Desulfomonile tiedjei DSM 6799: one gene and its partner. The protein of the gene in region 1 binds, or shares a complex with, the protein of each later gene. Links are inferred from orthologs where the notes say so. Each region holds a gene or a part of one and is shown on either strand. Other genes may lie near its edges. The genes, in order: meaB and DESTI_RS14795.

What was found.
Region 2: the proteins of meaB (region 1) and DESTI_RS14795 are in contact, whole or in part, in a crystal structure (PDB 8DPB), measured with the Methylorubrum extorquens proteins. The link is inferred for Desulfomonile tiedjei DSM 6799 from one-to-one orthologs. Residues at the interface, in SOR26638.1 of Methylorubrum extorquens: Arg20, Ala21, Ala24, Arg25, Thr28, Ser32, Arg33, Arg34, His37, Thr98, Gly99, Gly100, Ser101, Ile102, Leu103, Lys106, Thr107, Ala110, Ala113, Ile114, Asp115, Arg116, Ala118, Phe119, Ile120, Arg121, Pro122, Pro124; in SOR27001.1 of Methylorubrum extorquens: Glu577, Glu578, Asn579, Asp580, Gly581, Arg582, Arg583, Arg585, His596, Ala604, Ser605, Ala608, Asp609, Gly611, Phe612, Asp613, Val614, Asp615, Ile616, Gly617, Pro618, Leu619, Glu625, Arg628, Gln629, Val631, Glu632, Asn633, Asp634, Glu661.

The regions. Positions count from the first base shown.
Region 1 is NC_018025.1:4,438,072-4,441,309, reverse strand. What follows is about bases 142-3,054. They hold meaB (methylmalonyl Co-A mutase-associated GTPase MeaB), read right to left. Parts: upstream 2,128-3,054; coding sequence 1,156-2,127; downstream 142-1,155. Other genes in these bases: DESTI_RS18900 (acyl-CoA dehydrogenase), read right to left, coding at 2,137-3,054; DESTI_RS18910 (penicillin acylase family protein), read right to left, coding at 142-1,159. Outside these bases: more of DESTI_RS18910, read right to left, coding at 1-141; more of DESTI_RS18900, read right to left, coding at 3,055-3,238. UniProt on the Escherichia coli protein: Binds and hydrolyzes GTP. Likely functions as a G-protein chaperone that assists AdoCbl cofactor delivery to the methylmalonyl-CoA mutase (MCM) ScpA and reactivation of the enzyme during catalysis.
Region 2 is NC_018025.1:3,490,812-3,494,085, reverse strand. The notes cover bases 317-3,265. They hold DESTI_RS14795 (acyl-CoA mutase large subunit family protein), read right to left. Parts: upstream 2,648-3,265; coding sequence 986-2,647; downstream 317-985. Other genes in these bases: DESTI_RS14790 (NADH:flavin oxidoreductase), read right to left, coding at 3,122-3,265. Also shown: DESTI_RS14805 (spore maturation protein), read left to right, coding at 1-269; more of DESTI_RS14790, read right to left, coding at 3,266-3,274. UniProt on the Escherichia coli protein: Catalyzes the interconversion of succinyl-CoA and methylmalonyl-CoA. Could be part of a pathway that converts succinate to propionate.

The DNA of each region.
Region 1 (3,238 bases):
CAATCGGACCGGTCTCGGTTAAGGCTATTCTTCTGGTTTCCTGATCGCCGCCTTTGATCCTGAAGTGTTCCACAGCCTCTTCGATTCTCTTCCATCTGTCTATGCGCCAGTACTGTTGCTGAGAATCATCCAGTTTCTCGATGAACAGATCGGAATCGTCAGAAGCAGCAGGAATGCAGCTCCAGCTAAGCTTACCGTTACTGCCCGCAATTGCTGCAGGAACTCCGGGGATGAATACTCCCGTGAGATTGAAATCCTGTGTGCTTATTCGTGCTCGATACCAGAATCCGGGTGCGGCAATTCCCTGGTAGATCGCAGACCCTACAATGGGTTTTCCGCTGCGAGTATTCTCTTTGCCCAGGACCCAGCCGATACCTCCGTACAGCGCAGGAACCACCGTCTTCAACGTCAGAGGCGAGAGCAATGGGCCTTTAGGTTCCCAGCCGATAAGCTCGGAAGCCACAAATGGTGCTGAAGCAGCGGGATCTGAAGGAAACAGGGGAAACGCCTTTTCCTTCCCCAGCTTTCCCAGGATTTTCGTCAAAACGGCGTCCAATTTCGGTGCAGTGGAACTCTCCCATACGAGTCCGTGCAGAATCGCAAATACATCGTCGGCCGAAAACAACTCCGGTCTGTATTCGAGAAGAGAAAACTCCACCGGAAGCTTACTTCCCTGGTCGGTAATGTAACGATTCACGCCTTCCACGAATTTTTCGAGCCACAGGCGTTCCCGGGCATCGAGATTTGCAGCCTGCTCTTTGGGTCTTCCAGCGATAACCATGCGGACAAGATAGTCCCTTTCCAAATAGTCCGATCCAAGAATTTCCGAAAGTCTGCCCTGGCCGGCTCGACGCATATAATCCATTTGCCAGAGCCTATCTTCGGCCATGACGTACCCGAGGACAAGAGCAACGTCCTCTTCACGTTCACCAATTATCCCTGGAATTCCGCTCGGATCGCGAACCACTTTGACGTCCGCCATGATGCCCGGCGTCTCTACGACAGATTGGTTTTCAGGAAGGAGCGACAGAACGAAGAAATAGATCCACAGCACTGCAGTGCCTGCAAGGAGAATGAGAACCACGGGAATGATGGTGAAGATCCTGGACAACCACACAGGATCGAGATCGGTCTTTTGGAGCGCTCTCAGAGGATTCAACTGGAGGGACCTTTCATAAGCTTTTCCAGGAGTTCTGAACTTACACCGTAAGGATCTTTTTCTCTCTCCACGATTTCTCGAACAAATCCGTTCAACCCCGCGACTCCGCCAATGCGTTCAAGCGCGGTTTCAATGAGGTTTTCCTTTAAAAGATCCAAAAGCTGATTGCGAACTCTCACTTCTTCCCGTTTCTTGAGTTGATCGTGACCTGGTTGAAGAAGATGATCCCGATGCCTGAGTATCGCTTCATGGACCTGTTCGATTCCCTGATTGAGGCTTGCCACAGTCTCGATTACCGGGGGATCCCATCCTGCCGCCTCAAGGCGTTCCGAAGACATCTGGAGCATGAATTTCAACTCACGGACCGTTTTACCGGCCCCTTCCCGATCCGCCTTGTTCACGACGAATATATCGCCTATTTCCATAAGGCCGGCTTTTATGGCCTGAATGTCATCTCCCATACCTGGAATGGTGACAAGCACGGTTGTATGAGCGCTGTGGGCTATGTCGATTTCATCCTGCCCGACTCCGACGGTCTCGACGATTATCACGTCCTTTCCCATGGCATCCAGTACAATTATTGCATCCGCCGTAGAACGCGTGAGACCGCCGAATTTGCCGCGAGTCGCCATGGAGCGGATGAATACACCTTCATCAAGGAAATGCTTCTGCATGCGAATACGGTCGCCAAGAATAGCCCCACCGGTAAAAGGGCTCGTGGGATCTATAGCCAGAATGCCAACTTTTTTGTCTTCTTCTCTGAACTGTGAAACCAGCCGGTCCACCAAAGTGGATTTACCCACGCCGGGAGACCCCGTGACGCCGATAATATGTGCACGTCCGGAATGTTTATACAAGACGGAAAGATCGTCCAACACTTCGCGATCTCCGTCATCGATCTTCCGGATAAGCTGGGCAGTGGCCCTGATGTTTCCCTCTAATACCTTTTGAACCAGTGGGGTGTTCATGTTGTGAAACTACTTACGTTTACCAAGGATATTCCTTGCGATTACCATACGTTGAATTTCGTTGGTTCCTTCATAGATCTGGGTGATTTTGACATCTCTCATATGTCTCTCCATCGGATATTCTTTGCAATACCCGTATCCACCCAGTACTTGGATGCCTTCTATGGATGCCTGCATCGCGACATCCGACGCATACAGTTTAGCCATCGCCGCCTCTTTTTCGAACGGCATTCCGTGATCTTCCAGCCAGGCTGCACGCCATATGAGGAGTTCTGCAGCATCCAGTTGAGTTGCCATATCGGCAAGTTTCCATTGAATAGCCTGGTACTCGGCAATCGGTTTGCCGAACTGGATTCGTTCCAACGCGTACGCAGTGGCTTCCTCCAGGACTGCTCGGCCGATACCTAATGCCTGGGAAGCGATACTGATTCGTCCGCTATCCAGCGTCTCGAGCATCTGGCGCAAACCTGCACCGGGCGCTCCAAGAATATTGTCTTTCGGAATCCGTGCGTCCTCAAAAACCAGTTCAGCGGTTCCTGATGCGTTGATTCCGAGCTTTTCCTCCACTCTTCCGACTTTGAATCCCGGAGTCTCCCTTACATCGCACACAAACTGGGATATCCCTTTGTAGCCTTTGGATCTGTCAGTGATAGCAGCGAATACGCAATAATCTGCTATGTTTCCATTTGTGATAAACTTTTTTTCTCCATTGATTACCCATGAATCGCCGTCGAGCACCGCTGTGGTTCTCATGGCTGCAGGATCGCTTCCTGCGTCTGCTTCCGTCAACGCATAGCAACCAACGGATTCCCCTGAAGCGCAAGGAGTGAGAAACCTTTCTTTTTGCTCCTCGGTCCCGAATTTCAGCACCGGATAGCAATACAATGAGTTGTGGGCAGCCACGATCACCCCTGTGCCACCGCATCCCCGGGATATTTCTGTTACGATCATGGCATAGGATATATAGTCCATCCCTCCCCCCCCGTATTCAACGGGAACCGCCACGCCCATTACTCCCATTTCACCAAGAGCTTTGAGTACTTCGGGGGAGTGAGTATGTTCGCGATCCAATCGGTCCGCGATGGGTTTCAATTCATTGTCCGAGAATTTT
Region 2 (3,274 bases), 950 kb from region 1 along the record:
TGATCAGCCTGTGTCTCATGAGACCTCTTTCGGGCGGAGCTTCCCTGGGAATGCTGGGAGAGATTATTGCTCACAGGGGTGCTGACTCGTACGAGGCACAGCTTGCCGCGGTCATCACGGGGTGCACTGAGACCACATTGTATGTCGTGGCAGTATATTTCGGGGCAGTATCGGTCACCCGCACGCGCTACGCGGTCCAGGCCGGACTGCTGGCGGATGCAGCAGGTATGTTGGCAGGGGTCGTGGTATGCTGGTTGTTTTTTCGTTGAATTACAAGTTGGAAGGAGTGGCGGAGAGAGAGGGATTCGAACCCTCGGTAAGGCTCTACACCCTACACTCGCTTAGCAGGCGAGCACCTTCGGCCTCTCGGTCATCTCTCCGCTGAGGTCGATCTCCCCAGATTATTGACTCACGCTCCGAATGTCAAGGCTCTTGCGCCGGTTCTCTCACCGATTTTCAGATAATAAGCAGAAACGGAGCAATAATTCCCATGCATTATTTGGCCATTGCCTGAAAACGACCGTCCCCAGGCGGAACGACGGGCTGCACTGTGAATCAGGAGTGGGGTCTCTGTGCCGCTCACATTGGTTTATAAAAGCCATGTGGTAATTATGAGCAATTGCCAGAATTAATGTCCGATTGAGGATAGAAGTATATTGGTGGGTGCCGGCCTCCGTGCCGGCACATCTTCAATATGATCAATGATATCGATAGAATGGACCGGCAGGGACGCCGGCCCCCACTAATATCTTGTATTGGAGCGTGGAGTAAACATCAGAATCTTTGGCATCTCTCTAAGAAGATTTCCGGGTCTCCTGGCTATGAATAGCATTTTACATTCGCGATGCAAACTGCACTGACCTAACTCCGAAGGTCAGTGGCACCCCTGTATCGGGCGCCCCAATGTCAATATCGAGTAGCCACAGACCTGCTCTGTAGGTCCGTGTTACCTCCTGACTGCAAGTCCGTACAAAGCGTCTCGGAATCAGCATTGAGACGCGTGGGTGTATTCTCCGAACACGTTTCTCAGGACATTGCAGATTTCCCCGAGGGTAGCTCGTTCCTTTACGGCTTTGAAAATGGGTGGCATGACGTTCTCAGTGGAACGTGCCGCCTTTTCCAACTCGGACAACGCGGATGCAACTGCCGCGTTATTGCGTTGTTGCCGAATCTGCTGCAGGCGCTCTATCTGTCTCTCCCGTACCGTAGGATCGACCTTGAGGAGACCCGACGGCTGGACGGTTTCAGTCTGGAACCGATTTACCCCCACAATGATGCGGTCCTCGGATTCTATCGCTTTCTGGAATTTATACGCAGATTCATGGATTTCATCTTCTATGAATCCGCATTCGACTGCGCGAACCGCTCCACCCATCTCATCGATCTTCTTAATGTATTCCACCGAGAGTCGTTCTATTTCATCAGTCAGTGCTTCAATGTAGTAGGAACCTGCAAGCGGGTCCACAGAATCTGCAGCGCCGGTTTCGTACCCAATGATCTGCTGGGTTCTCAGGGCAATCTGTACGGACTCCTGGCTTGGTAACGCGAACGCTTCGTCTCTTGAATTTGTGTGCAAAGATTGCGTTCCCCCCAGTACCGCGGAGAGCGCCTGGTACGCAACCCGTACCACGTTGTTTTCAGGCTGCTGAGCAGTCAAGGTGCATCCGGCGGTCTGGGTGTGGAATCTGAGCATCATTGCACGGGGATTCGTTGCGTTGAAACGTTCCTTCATGATTCTTGCCCATAGCCGTCGAGCTGCCCGAAATTTCGCGATTTCCTCAAGAAAATCCTGGTGCGCGTTGAAAAAGAAGCTCAATCGTTCGCCGAAGCTGTTCACGTCAAGGCCTGCATCTATCGCAGCTTGAACGTACGCGATCCCGTTTGCCAACGTAAACGCGACTTCCTGGACTGCAGTGGAGCCTGCCTCACGAATGTGATAGCCGCTGATGCTGATGGTATTCCACTGCGGTACGTGTTGATTACAGTATCCGAATATATCGGTGATGATGCGCATGGACGGTTTCGGAGGAAAAATGTACGTACCTCTGGCGGGGTATTCTTTCAGAATATCGTTCTGGATCGTCCCGCGCAGTTTGGCTGGATCTGCGCCTTGCTCTTCCGCTGTTCCGATGTACATCGCGAGCAGAATAGCAGCAGGGGAATTGATCGTCATCGAGGTGCTTACAGCGGCCAGGTCTATTCCGTCGAAAAGCCGTTTCATGTCTTCGATAGTATCGATCGCAACGCCGACTTTGCCCACTTCACCGGCTGAAATTTCCATGTCTGAATCATAGCCGATTTGAGTCGGGAGATCGAAGGCAACGGACAGGCCTGTCTGACCCTGGGAAATCAGGTACTTGAAGCGTTCGTTGGTCTCTTCAGCACTTCCGAATCCGGCATATTGTCTCATGGTCCAGAAGCGTCCGCGATACATATTGGGTTGAACCCCGCGGGTGAACGGATAGCTTCCCGGCACCCCCAGGTTGGATTCCGGATCGAATTCGTCCGCATCCCAAGGCCAGTACGCACGCTTTACAGGCAATTCCGAAACGGTACGAAATTCTTCTCGGCGTTCCGGGCGTTTCTTGAGAGTCTCGCCGAATTTTGCCTCCCAGTTCAGCACTTTTTGCTTAAATTCTTCGGACACGATGCACCTCCAAAACGCTGAGAATCAAACCCTGGAAAGGATTCTATTAGATTTTGGTATCAAAAGAAGTGTGCAGCAGAACACTGTGATCAAGGGCAATCGCACCATTCGAGCGCCTCTTCTCGTCGGTAGTTCGCTTAACTCACCACATCCTATGCTTACGCTGACTCTCGCCTGTAGACAAGCCCTGAATACAGCATCTTGAAAGATGGTCGGCATTTCCAACCGGTAACTGGCATAGGCGCTAACTTAGCGCTTCTTTGGTCGTTTGTTCCGAAGGAACAACTGACAATAGGCCAGCGATTCATCGCCGGATAAGGAAAAATCTGATGATTTTCAAGTCCCGGAGGGACGGCTGAAATTCCCGGCAATGAATTACCGGGCTATTTTCTTCAGTCCCTGCGGGACCAAGAATCGCAGAAAAATTAGCGCCCATGGCGGTAACTGGCAAGATCAAGGATTCGAGTAAATTCGTTATTCTTTTTCTTGTTTTTCCCGGAGTTTCCGTTCGACTTTGCAGGAAATACCTTTTCCTTCGAGACCGGTTTCAAAGCACCCCCCGCACGAAATACATAAAGCAGGCTCTGTGTCTCCGTCCATCCATCGTCTGATAAGGTGAGGTTCACG